4 regions of the Anaerocolumna sp. AGMB13020 genome follow, and region 1 is predicted to be linked to each of the others. Evidence: predicted binding sites of a transcription regulator. Region 1 holds the regulator's gene; each other region holds the start of a gene.
What was found. Region 1 encodes NrdR, which represses ribonucleotide reductase genes. Its sites were predicted from a motif close to CACAANATNTTGTG; they were not measured.
Positions count from the first base shown of each region.

Region 2: R2R35_RS16205 (ribonucleoside-diphosphate reductase subunit alpha) is a predicted target of NrdR. The motif match lies at 1,568-1,581, and genes of this name have one in related genera.
Region 3: nrdJ (ribonucleoside-triphosphate reductase, adenosylcobalamin-dependent) is a predicted target of NrdR. The motif match lies at 2,125-2,138, and genes of this name have one in related genera.
Region 4: nrdD (anaerobic ribonucleoside-triphosphate reductase) is a predicted target of NrdR. The motif match lies at 1,403-1,416, and genes of this name have one in related genera.

Region 1 is NZ_CP136910.1:5,348,792-5,352,008, forward strand. It holds gene R2R35_RS22440 (ComEC/Rec2 family competence protein) at 1-766, shown strand, start outside; gene R2R35_RS22445 (YlmC/YmxH family sporulation protein) at 774-1,037, opposite strand; gene nrdR (transcriptional regulator NrdR) at 1,221-1,682, shown strand; gene R2R35_RS22455 (YifB family Mg chelatase-like AAA ATPase) at 1,862-3,217, shown strand, end outside.
Region 2 is NZ_CP136910.1:3,913,525-3,916,741, forward strand. It holds gene R2R35_RS16195 (cysteine ABC transporter substrate-binding protein) at 1-383, shown strand, start outside; gene R2R35_RS16200 (NAD-dependent epimerase/dehydratase family protein) at 626-1,486, shown strand; gene R2R35_RS16205 (ribonucleoside-diphosphate reductase subunit alpha) at 1,612-3,217, shown strand, end outside.
Region 3 is NZ_CP136910.1:2,626,145-2,629,361, forward strand. It holds gene nrdJ (ribonucleoside-triphosphate reductase, adenosylcobalamin-dependent) at 1-2,024, opposite strand, end outside; gene rpoC (DNA-directed RNA polymerase subunit beta') at 2,483-3,217, opposite strand, start outside.
Region 4 is NZ_CP136910.1:3,093,968-3,097,184, forward strand. It holds gene nrdD (anaerobic ribonucleoside-triphosphate reductase) at 1-1,273, opposite strand, end outside; gene R2R35_RS12600 (ABC-F family ATP-binding cassette domain-containing protein) at 1,674-3,217, shown strand, end outside.

The DNA of each region.
Region 1 (3,217 bases):
TGCAGACGTAATATTTCTTGGTAATCAAAAGTATGATACAGAAACCTACAATAATTTAATCCATCTGGTGGACAAAAGGAAAATAACCAAGGTCTATCCCAAAGCAGGTGACTCCTATCACCTTGGTGGCTCTTTGTTTGAGTTTCTAACACCTTTCGGAAAGGATTATGGTGAAAATATCAATAATTACTCTTTGGTAATTAAACTGACCAATGGTAAGAATTCTTTTCTGTTTACCGGTGACATGGAAGAAGAAGCAGAGGAGGATCTGTTATCGAAAGGCCGCGATCTGGAGACAGATGTTTTAAAAGTCGGACATCATGGCTCTTTAACCAGCAGCAGTCTTGCATTCCTTAGAGCGGTAGATCCTGTTTATGCTGTAATTTCTGTTGGGAAAGATAATTCCTATGGTCATCCTTCCGGTATTACACTGGCCAATCTCGAGGATGAGGATGTGCAGGTGTATCGAACGGACATAATGGGTACCGTTGTAATAAATAGTGATGGTGAAAATCTTTCAGTTAAGACAGAAGGTACTAACCCAAAGCAAACCACTGAATCATCGTTTGAAGAGAGCATTGACAATTTAACAGGCAATCTGGAAAATTCATCTGATAAGAAATCTGAGAAATACGTATATGTAACGAATAAAGGAACGAAATATCATAAAAAAGGCTGCCAGTACATAAAGGATAACGGTAAAGCTATATTAATGGAAGAAGCAAAAGCGGAGGGTTATGAAGCCTGCAGTATCTGCAAGCCTTAAGAAGCCTCTAAATATAAGCTGATTTTATCAGTACTTTTTCGGCATCAATATCAACAAGAATAACATCGGTACCAATCTGCTTGATACAGTTATAATTTATTACATATTCCTGGTCTCTTCCTAAGAAACCCCAGATTTTACAGGGACCCGGTACGATAATATGCGTGATAATGCCGGTATTGACATCGAATTCCAAGTCGCAGACAAATCCCAGTCTTTCTCCGTCTCTGCAGTTGATTACTTCTTTCTGTTTTAAATCACACAGTCTCATAGGGCCTCCTTTTTCAATAGTCAGTACATTTAGGTGGAATAGTTATAGCGGGTTACAGACAGGCATCAGAAAAACTATCTATCTTAATATATGAAAAAAGTAGCATTAAAATATCTTGACCGATTGAATATCTTTCAATATAATCAACTTAAAGATGTTAGAGGGAAGGATAAGGTACAAATTATGAGATGTCCATTTTGCGGAGATGAGAATACAAGAGTTATTGACTCAAGACCGGCAGACGATGGAAGTTCCATTCGAAGAAGACGTCAATGTGATGAATGCTCAAAGCGTTTTACTACTTACGAAAAAGTAGAGACTATTCCTTTGGTAGTCATAAAGAAGGACAATAATCGTGAGCCTTATGACAGGTCGAAAATTGAAGCAGGTGTTTTTCGTTCCTGCCATAAAAGACCCATTTCTGTTGACCAGATGAAAGCACTGGTAGATGAAGTGGAGAATACCATATTTAATATGGAAGAAAAAGAAATTAAGAGCTCTGTTATCGGTGAAATTCTTATGGACAAGCTTAAGGACCTTGATGCAGTGGCTTATGTCAGATTTGCTTCCGTTTATCGTGAATTTAAGGATGTAAATACTTTTGTGGATGAACTTAAGAAGATATTAGATGCGAAACAAGGGTAAACTCCATCGAATGCACAGATTCTGATAAAGGAAGCGTATAACAGCAGATAGCGCCTGTAATATACTCATATGCTATCTGCTGTTTTTAATGTGAGGTAATGATTGCCAGAATTCTGCTTTTTTGCTATAATCATCATGGATGATGCTTCTGCCCCCGGAGAGAAAGGGAAAGGAGCAATATGTTTAGTAAAGTATACAGCGGAACGGTTTTGGGTATTGATAGCAGAAGAATTACCGTAGAAGCTGATATCAGTGATGGACTGCCGGTTTTCGACCTTGTAGGATATCTTGGTTCCGAGGTCAGAGAAGCCAGGGAAAGGGTTCGCATTTCATTAAAAAATTCAGGTTACCGTTTGCCGGCGAAACGAATAACCATTAATCTGTCACCGGCTGATATGCGCAAGGAGGGGACGGCATTTGACCTGCCCATTGCCATATCCGTTCTTGCAGCCCTTGGACTGCTTCTGGAAGAAAGTCTTAAAGATACCCTGTTTATAGGTGAACTAAGTTTGAATGGTGAAGTAAAAAAGGTAAACGGAGTCCTGCCGATAGTGTATATGGCATACGAGCAGGGTTTTAAAAGATGTATTGTACCCTCCTGTAATGTAAGAGAAGGTGCGGTAGTTAAGGGAATTGAAGTATATGGTGTGGATTCCTTGACGCAGGTTGCAGAATTCCTAAGCGGAAACCTGCATCTTGCTCCGTGTTGCTTACAGGCAGAGGATTTAAAACCTAGCAGGGAAGATACGCAAATTGACTTTTCTGATATCGTTGGACAGGAGCTGGCAAAAAGGGCAATTGAAATTGCTGCCTGTGGTATGCACAATATTCTTTTAATCGGACCACCTGGTTCCGGTAAGACAATGCTTGCCAGAAGAATTCCCTCCATTCTTCCTGAACTTTCCTTCGAAGAAAGTCTTGAAATTTCTAAAATATATAGTGTCTCAGGATTATTAGATAATAATCAGTCTTTGATTCTTAACCGCCCTTTTCGTTCTCCTCATCATACAATTACCACCACTGCATTAACCGGAGGAGGAAGATTCCCGATGCCAGGAGAGATAAGTCTGGCTCATATGGGGGTTCTGTTTTTAGATGAATTCCCTGAATTTAACCGAAAGACCATCGAAATTCTCAGACAGCCCCTGGAGGAAAATGAAATAACAATTACTCGACTAAACGGTACCTTTCGTTATCCGGCTAATCTCATGCTTTGTACAGCTATGAATCCGTGCAATTGCGGTTATTACCCTGACAGGAATAAATGCCATTGCTCCTTGTCACAGGTAAGAAATTATCTGGGCAAAATAAGCCGCCCGCTTTTGGACCGAATCGATATTAGCATAGAAGTACCCCAGTCAGATTATAAGGATTTGAATAAGAAGGGAGGAAGAGAAACCTCTGCTGCGATTAGGGAGAGAGTTATGAAAGGGAGACTGGCCCAGACGGAGCGGTACAAAAAGGATCGGATTCATTTTAATTCCCAGCTTACCACCAGAATGCTGCAGGAATACTGCGCATTGGGTAAGAAGGAA
Region 2 (3,217 bases), 1.4 Mb from region 1:
ATAAGGGAACAACGGCTGAAACCTATTTCACAGAGAATTATCCTGATGTAAAATTATTGAAATTCGATCAATACAGTGAAGCCTATGGTGCATTATTAGATGGCAGAGGTGATGCCTTTACCACAGATAATACAGAAGTACTTGCATGGGCTCTTGAGAACAAAGGTTACACCGTAGGTATAGAATCTCTTGGTAATCTGGATACGATTGCACCTGCCGTACAAAAAGGCAACACAGAGCTTTTAAACTGGTTAAATGAAGAAATCAAAACCCTTGGAACAGAGAATTTCTTTCACAAGGCTTATGACGAAACTTTAGCGCCGGTTTATGGTGACGCAGCAGATCCTGACAGTCTTGTTGTTGAAGGCGGAGTAATCGAATAAGCAACCTTTGTATGAGAAAATTATTCGTATTGAAGGTGCTTGGTAGAATGAAGGATATACTAATATGATTTTTTATTACTGCCGCAAGCTGGTTTACGATCAGCTTGCGGCAGTTTTTAATACGGTATCCGTTCCTGAACCCAGAAACTTAAGATAGCAACCAATGAAATAAACTGGACAAGTATTTAGAAGAACCTTAAAATAGGAACAGAAGAATTAAAAATAATACAGGGAGGTTTCTGATGAAGATATTGGTATTAGGCGGAACCAGGTTTTTTGGTATTCACCTGGTGAAGGATTTACTTGAAAAAGGACATGAGGTTACCATTGCCACAAGAGGAAAAATGCCGGATCCTTTCGGTGAAAGGGTAAACAGACTGAAAGTAGACCGGACAGATAAAAGAGCAATGAAGGATACCTTTAATGGAAAAGTGTACGATATGGTCTATGATGATATAGCTTATAGCTCCAATGATGTGAAATGTGCACTGGAGAATATCCGCTGCAGCCGTTATATCCTGGTGTCTACCATATCTGTTTATGACAGCTTTCATAAGGATATCAAAGAAGAGGAATTTGACCCTTATAAGGGAGAAATCATATGGTGTAACAGAGAAGACTTCACTTATAATATTATAAAGCAGCAGGCAGAGAAAGCGCTGTTTCAGGAGTATAAAGACCAGCCCTCCATAGCAGTACGCTTACCTCTGGTAATTGGGAAAGATGATTATACCGAGAGGCTCTTATTCTATGTGGAGCATGTGAAGAAGGATATCCCAATGTATATTGATAACCTGGAGGAGGAGCTGGTATTCATACATTCTATTGAGGCAGGGAAGTTTCTGTCTTTTCTCAGCGAAACGAATTATACAGGAATTCTTAATGCCAGCAGTCAGGGAACGCTTACTTTAAAAGAAATCATTACTTATGTGGAAGAAAAGACTGGTAAAACTGCACACCTTTCAAAAGAAGGTGAAGCAGCACCTTATAACGGTGCTGGAAATTACAGTATTCTTACTGAGCGGGCAGAAAAGCTTGGGTATTCTTTTACGAAGCTTAGAGATTTTGTATTTGATATTTTGGATTATTACATTGCATTGTAAAATTTCAGATAGGGCAAAATGCCAGTAGCCAAATTAAAAAAAGTGGTATACAATAGATGTAGTTATGATAATTATTACTATTACTATATATTGTATAAATTTATTTCTTTAGGAGGTTAGTGCCCATGGATATCATGATAAAAAAACGTAACGGAAATCTGGAGCCGTTATATGTAGAAAAGACCAAGAAGATGGTAGCTTATGCCTGCCAGGATCTTGCCGGCTGTGATCCGGCTGAGCTGGAGATGGACTCCAATATTCAGTTCAGAGATGGTATGAGCACAAAGGAAATACAAAAGATCTTGATTCAGACAGCCATTGAAAAGACCATACAGACCACCAGAGATTCCTTTGGCAATGAAATCAAGAAGACGAATATAGACTGGCAGTATGCAGCTGCGAGACTTTTGATGTCGGATCTCTATAAAGAAGCTGCTATTAACAGAGGTTATGAGCATTTCGGTTACGGAGATTTTTATGAGCTGGTAGAAAAACTGACAGCGCTAAAATACTATGGCACTTATCTTAGCGAAGAGTACAGCAAAGAAGAAATCATGGAGCTGGGTAATTACATAAAGCCTGAAAGAGACCTTCTATTTAATTACGAAGGCATGAAACTTCTGGCTGACAGATATCTCATACAAGGTTTTGACAAAGAGGTGTACGAACTTCCGCAGGAACGTTTTATGATAATTGCCATGCATCTGGCTATTCCAGAAAAGAAAGAGAAAGCCCGGTATGCAAAAAAATTCTATGATATCCTGAGTGAACTTAAGATGACTGTTGCAACACCTACCCTTGCCGCAGCAGGAACACCTTTTCACCAACTGAGCAGCTGCTTCATCTCTGTGGTAGGGGATAATTTATGGTCCATCTATGATGTAAATTCAAAGTTTGCCAGTGTTTCCAAGCACGGCGGGGCACTTGGAATATATATGGGGAAGGTCAGAGCCCTGAACAGTGAAATCAGGGGATATAAGAATACCTCCGGCGGAGTGGTTCCCTGGATAAGGCTATATAATGATACTGCAGTTGCAGTAGACCAATTAGGCAGAAGAAAAGGAGGAGCTTCTGTTACCCTTGATATCTGGCATCAGGACCTGTATGAATTCCTGGATCTTAAGACCAATAACGGCGATGACAGAAGAAAAGCCCATGATGTATTTCCGGCTTTAAGTATACCGGATCTGTTCATGAAGAGATTAGAAGAAAGAGGGGAATGGTCTTTATTTGATCCCTATGAAGTTCATAAGATAATGGGCTTTTATTTGGAGGACTGCTATGATGAAGAAGAAGGCGGAGAATTTACGAGACGTTACCTTGCCTGCGAGGAGAACAGTGCTATAAAGAGGACAACAGTATCCACTCTGGATATCATGAAGAAGGTCATGAAATCCGCCGTAGAAACGGGAACTCCTTTTATCTTCTACAGAGATACGGTTAACAGAGCCAATCCCAACAAACATGCAGGAATGATATATGCCTCCAATCTATGCCATGAGATAGCCCAGAACATGAGTGAATCCATGCTCTTTGAGGAAACGATTCAGGAGAACAAGGGGGAGATGGAGGTATCCGTTAAGATTAAGGCAGGTGATATGGTTACCTGTAACTTAAATTCCGTGAATTTAGGACGTGTTGACAGAGAAGATTTAAAGAATATTATTCCATTGCAGATTCGCATGTTGGACAATGTTATCACTTTAAACCAGTCTCCGGTTTCAGAGGCCA
Region 3 (3,217 bases), 2.7 Mb from region 1:
GCTTTTAATAAAGAATAATCTATTGGTCTGCTTAAGCTGACGCGTCTATCGTAGTCTTCTTTTGTAATGGTTTCATAAGGAAGAAGCGGATATGTCTCTTCCAGCAAGGGAAGAAAGGTAATTCCTACAACACTGTCAAAGTTAGCAGAAAGCCATTCTGCCACCTCCTCCCATTCCTCTTCTCTTACATGAACCGTAATACTGGTATTATGATCCGTCCAGGCTTCCATGGTAAGTTTATAAAGGTTAAGCTGCTCTATGGCACCCACCTGATACTTCGTCTTTCCTTCCGGTGATTTCATCGGAAATTCAATCACCTTGACAGTACAGTTCTCATCTGTCTGCCCCACTTCGTTATAGACCGGATAACACCCCAGAAGTTCGATCATCTTATATAAAGGGTCTGTTTTTGAAACACGGACTCTCCTGATATAATAAGGGGCATGGGCATAATGCACCCCAGAACTTACCCCTGGCAGATTGGATAGAGTTCCTTCCGGCTTGATGGTTGTCATCAGCTGAGGTTTTTCTATCCCAAGTTCCCTGCAATAACGTTCTCCTTCTTCATGAACCGCTTTCTTTAATGTTTCCAGCAATTTTCTTAATTCATTGTAATCCATACCGGTACGATTCATCATATCCATCATTCCCGTTAAGGATACCCCTACAATACGATCCTCCTGCATGACCTTATTCCATTCCGGAAGTTCGACATCAACCAGTGTCATTCGTAAGGTAACCCTTGCTGATAACCTGATTACCTCTAGCAGCCCTTTCATATCAAGGGTATTATCCTCCTTTACAAAAGCTACCAGATTGTTGGTGGATAAATTACAGCACTGCTTGGAACGCAGAAGGATTTCACCACAGGGATTACAACCCAGAAAAGTTTCTTTCCGTCGAATTGCTTCCCGGTTATTCAGAAAACCCGGTTCACCGTTAATACGAATCGAATCAAGCATCGCTTTTATTTCTTCTTTCCCGGGAATACGGTTATATAAAACTGAATTATTGCTCATTTTTCGATGAGAAATCTTTGTGTCTTCAATCCATTGACCGTCTATTACTTTGTATAGATTCCTTTTCGCTTCGATAACCTCTGTATCATCCTCTTCACAGATTACCATCATTGCACTTCTTCTAACTCCACCGGATACCACATTCTCACTAATAATAGTTGCAATATCCAAAAGATCGATTGTTCTTAACCCCTCACCTGATTCAACCATTACTTTATTGATTTTCTCAAACATTCTCTTTAAGGATTTATGTCCTGAAGCTCTTCCGCCAAAACGTTTAAGTCGTTCGCCCTCCGGTCTTACATAGCTGTAATCAATGATTATGTTATGAATGTTCTCATACTCTTCAAGGCTGATAAGATCAAAATATAGTTCCAGTCCCTTGCACCAGCCTTCTTTACTGTCACCAATAAACAAAACTGCTGTGTTTGCCTCAATAGAAAGGAGTGTATTCTCCCGTTCTTCCTTCGTCAGCTGGTTATAAAGCCCTTCTTCGTATTTTCCAAGTAACTGGACCTTTCGCACCTCTGGCATAGAATCCGCTGCTTTTTTCTCAATTCGAACTCCAACTCCACAGCCTAACATCAGCAGGTAAAATACATCCGTATAATCTTTAAGCTGATCTATGGTAGTAAAGCAGCAATTATAGTTGGAGAGCGGATACTCCTTCACTATTTCTGTTCCTCCCATATAAAGAGTTCTGCCGGAAGGAAAGGTTCTCAGGGAAAAAAGATGATCAAAAAAACTTTCTGCCTCTTTTCTCTCTTCTGTCACATCTACCCGGATACCATGCTTTACTTTATATTCTATGCCTAGCATAACATTATACTGTACTGTACGGTAGACGGTCTCAAACCAGTTCTCCCTACGGCCTTTCTCTTCCACGTATCTGGCGTAAGTTCGCAGATAAACAAACTCACCGATTCCTGTCATTGGATTATCTTTCTTATGGTATTCCGACAAAAACTCTTCTGTCAACAAATCTTCTATTTGTAATTCATTCATGTTTTCCATTCCCTGCTTTCCAGATCAGTAGTTCACACTCTTTACAGTGTAAACACTTCATAAATGTTTAGTTTTTCCAAAGGTCGTATTTTTATGTAGGTACTATATATAGTATATAAATTATATAACTATACCACATATATGTCAATGCCGCCAAAAAAGAAATATTCTCATTCAATTTTTTTCTCTTTTTCCTTACCACCGACGTATCTTGCAGCCTCCCAGTACTAAATACTTAATCCCAGTAAATGGATAAGACTCACAATAGCACTAAATTATAATATATAACCATATGTCATAAATATTAAAACAGCGCAAAAGCTTTGTAAAATGCTCCTGTACTGTTTTGATTATATTGTTAGGTACCGCACCCTATCAGCTCCTGATCCAGCACACAGCAAAAAAGCCTCCAAAGAATCATTCTTTGGAGGCTTTCGTTATATTATTTTTTGTATTCCTTATTTGTCGGAATCATCCTCGAAATCAGCATCATCAAAATCTTCATCGGATAAATCCTCGTCTTCAAATTCATCCAACTCAATGCTGTCTAAATCATCATCCATGGCATCCTCTGAATAATTGAAGCTCTGATAATCATCATCCTCAAAATCTTCAGAAAGAATTAACTCTTCTTCCATATCGCTGTCAAGCTTAACAGAACGGTATCTTTTCATACCAGTACCGGCAGGTATTAACTTACCGATAATAACGTTCTCTTTTAATCCGATTAGTGGATCGACCTTTCCGTTAATAGCAGCTTCTGTTAATACCTTCGTGGTTTCCTGGAAGGATGCTGCTGAAAGGAAGGAGTTTGTTGCCAGGGAGGCTTTTGTAATACCAAGCATTACCTGCTTTCCGTCTGCAATGGTGAGTCCCTTTTCTTCCAATATCTCATTGGCATCATCGAATTCCAGAATATCAATCAGCTTACCTGGTAAGAATTCAGAATCTCCGCTGTTTTCAATACGGATTTTCTTAAGCATCTGACGTACGATGACCTCGATATGCTTATCGTTGATTTCAACGCCCTGTAAACGGTAAACGCGCTGTACTTCCTGAATCATATAATCCTGTACGGCACGAACGCCTTTGATCTTTAAGATATCATGAGGGTTAACGCTACCCTCTGTCAATTCATCTCCGGCCTCTAATACATCTCCGTCGAGAACTTTGATACGTGAACCATAAGGGAT
Region 4 (3,217 bases), 2.3 Mb from region 1:
GGTGAAGACTTACCGCTCCAATGTTAAAACGTCCGGTGAAAACCGGTGTGTCCTCTTCATTAGCCGGATTCATACCGCCTTCCCTATACCAGGGAGAGAGAAAGGCTCTGCAGCCCATGGGACTGATGATTTCGCCGTACTTTTTATAAACACTTGGAACATAACCTTCTCCGGTAAGACTTAACCAGTCTGGGTACATGGTCTTGCTGGAACACAGGATGCCAGCCTCAAATACCTCTTCCAGTTCACAGCCTTCTCCATGAAGATTCTTATCATATAAGAAGACTATTTTAGGGAATAACACAGGTTTCTTGCACTCTTTCTTACCCTGGCCTTTTCTTCTTACGTCTAAAAGGGCGATGGAGGCCATTTTAGCAAACCGGCCTCTTCCGGTACCGGCTGAAACCGTTATGAAAGGATAGTCCCCGCGGCTAGATGCAACGGTGTTAAATTTGTACTCCCAACCCTGAAAGCCCTGTTCAAAATCCAGCTTTACATCCTTAAGTGCTTCTGCGGAGGCTTTCTCTTCGGGAATGCCAAGTTCCAGATACTTTTCAAAGAGTATCTTATAGGATTTTTCCGCGTAAGGCTCTAACAGCAGGTCAACACTTGGTACGGTAAAACCGCCGTACTGCTGGCTGGCAGCACTGAGTACGATATCTCCTATAACATCAAAGGCAACATTTAGAGTCTTTGGCTCATTATACCAAAGGTTACCCATCTCAAATCCGCCCTCCAATACATGTTTCACATCAAAAAGGCAGCAGTTCATGGTATCTCTTCGTGCAGACATATCATGGATATAGATATAGCCGTCTCTGGCAGCTTGTAATTCTTCTGTCGTTAAAAAGAATTTTTGATAAAGCTCCTTATTCAACTGGTTGAAGATAAGACTTCTCTTTGTAGAGACCAGTGCGCTGTCGGTGTTGCTGTTTTCCTTATCACCGATATACATGATGGACTGGCTTTTCTTATATACCTCATCCAGCATATGTACGAAATCCTGTTTGTAATTACGGTAATCCCTATAGCTCTTTGCAACCAGCGGATTCGTTTGCTCCAGTGCACTTTCAACGATATTGTGCATCTCACTTATGTAAATTTCTTCTCTGTCCATATGAAAGACTTTACTTTCAACAAACTGACAGATGAAATTATGCTCATCCTCCGTAAAACGTATCAAAGCACGTTGAGCGGATTTGTCCACTGCGTTAATAACCTTTTGCACATTGAATTCTTCTTTGGTGTTATCCTTTTTTACTACTTTTATCATTTGACGCCACAACCTTCTTTGCTTAATTTTTCCTAGGTAATTACTGACTCCTTACCTATTTATAACGCGGGTAATTTCCAGCTGCATCCTAGATAATCGCCCATATTGTGTAGTATTATAACACATACACACAATATATTGTATATAGAAAATGAATAAAAATTATCAAGGATTATCGTTAAATTTTCTATGAAGGTAATTTCTCCTAGTTCATAATAGGTGTGAAAAGAAACTTTTTTAAAGAGGAAGGCCTATCGTCCATATGAATTAATACTTTCCAATTTTGTAGGTTTATGTTATCCTTTTATAGCAAAGAATGAAAAGATGGCTTTTGTAATGAAAGCAACCACCCGGTGCAGTGAAGAGCGGCACCTGGTCAGGAATTAAAGGAGTCAATACGATGAATCTGCTTAACGTAGAGAAAATGAGCAAAAGCTTTACAGATAAAGTACTGTTTGACAAGGTTTCCTTAGGTATAAATGAAGGAGACAAGATTGGAATTATCGGTATAAACGGCACCGGCAAATCAACCTTACTCAGAATAATCGCAGGACTGGAAGAGGCAGATGAAGGTGGCGTGGTTAAGGGGAAAAATATACGGATAGAATTCCTGCCTCAGATCCCCGAATTTGATGAGAATCTGAATATCCTGGAAAATGTAATAAAAGGCAAAAAAGCCAGGGAGGAATACAGAGACCTGGAAGGGGAAGCAAGGGCGATGCTGCTTAAGCTGTCCATAACGGATGTTACAGGCAGTACAGCGACCCTATCCGGCGGTCAGAAAAAGAGAGTTGCCTTAGTCAGGACCCTGCTGACACCTGCTGAAATACTTATATTGGACGAGCCTACCAATCACTTGGACGATGCCATGGCAGAGTGGCTTGAGGATTATTTAAAGAAATACCAGGGAGCTTTTCTAATGGTAACCCATGACAGATATTTTCTCGATAAGGTTACGAACAAGATCGTTGAGATTGATAAGGGGGCATTATATACGTATACTGCCAACTACACCAAATTTCTTGAGTTAAAGGCTGCCAGAGAGGATATGGAGGCAGCAACGGAACGGAAGAAAAAGAGCCTGTACCGCATGGATCTGGAATGGATGATGAGAGGTGCCAGAGCCCGTTCCACCAAGCAGAAAGCCCATATTATGCGCTTTGAGGAACTTAAGAACCGAAAGGTAATAGAAGAAGACAAAGCAGTAGAGATCAATGCCTTATCTTCAAGACTCGGAAAAAAGACCATAGAAATAAACGGTATCAGCAAAGCCTATGGCGATAAAATACTGTTTAAGGACTTCAGCTATATTATGTTAAGAGGAGATCGTCTTGGCATTGTAGGTCCTAACGGCAGCGGCAAATCCACCTTGCTAAAATGCATAACAGATAACCTGAAGCCGGATGAAGGCACTATCGATAAGGGAGAGACTGTCAAGATCGGATATTTTTCACAGGAAAATGAATATATGGATCAAAACCTTAAGGTGATTGACTATATCAGAAATGTGGCAGAATATATTGAGACAGCCGATGGAACAACTACTGCCTCGCAGATGCTGGAGAGATTCTTATTTGATGGAAGTTTGCAATACTCACTGATATCCAAATTATCCGGAGGAGAGAGAAGAAGGCTGTACCTGTTAAAGGTTCTCATGGAAGCGCCTAATGTACTGATACTGGATGAGCCTACCAATGATTTGGATATCACAACCCTGACTATTTTGGAAGATTACCTGGATACTTATGACGGAATCGTACTTGCTGTATCCCATGACAGGTATTTTCTGGACCGGATGGCAGACCGTATTTTTGCCCTTGAGCCGGACGGTGTGATTAAGCAGTATGAAGGCGGTTTTACGGACTATAAGGAGAAAATCAAGGAAGACAAGGCTCTCGCTGAGAATGCAGCACCTGTTCAGAAAGCAGAGAGCAATGATAATTC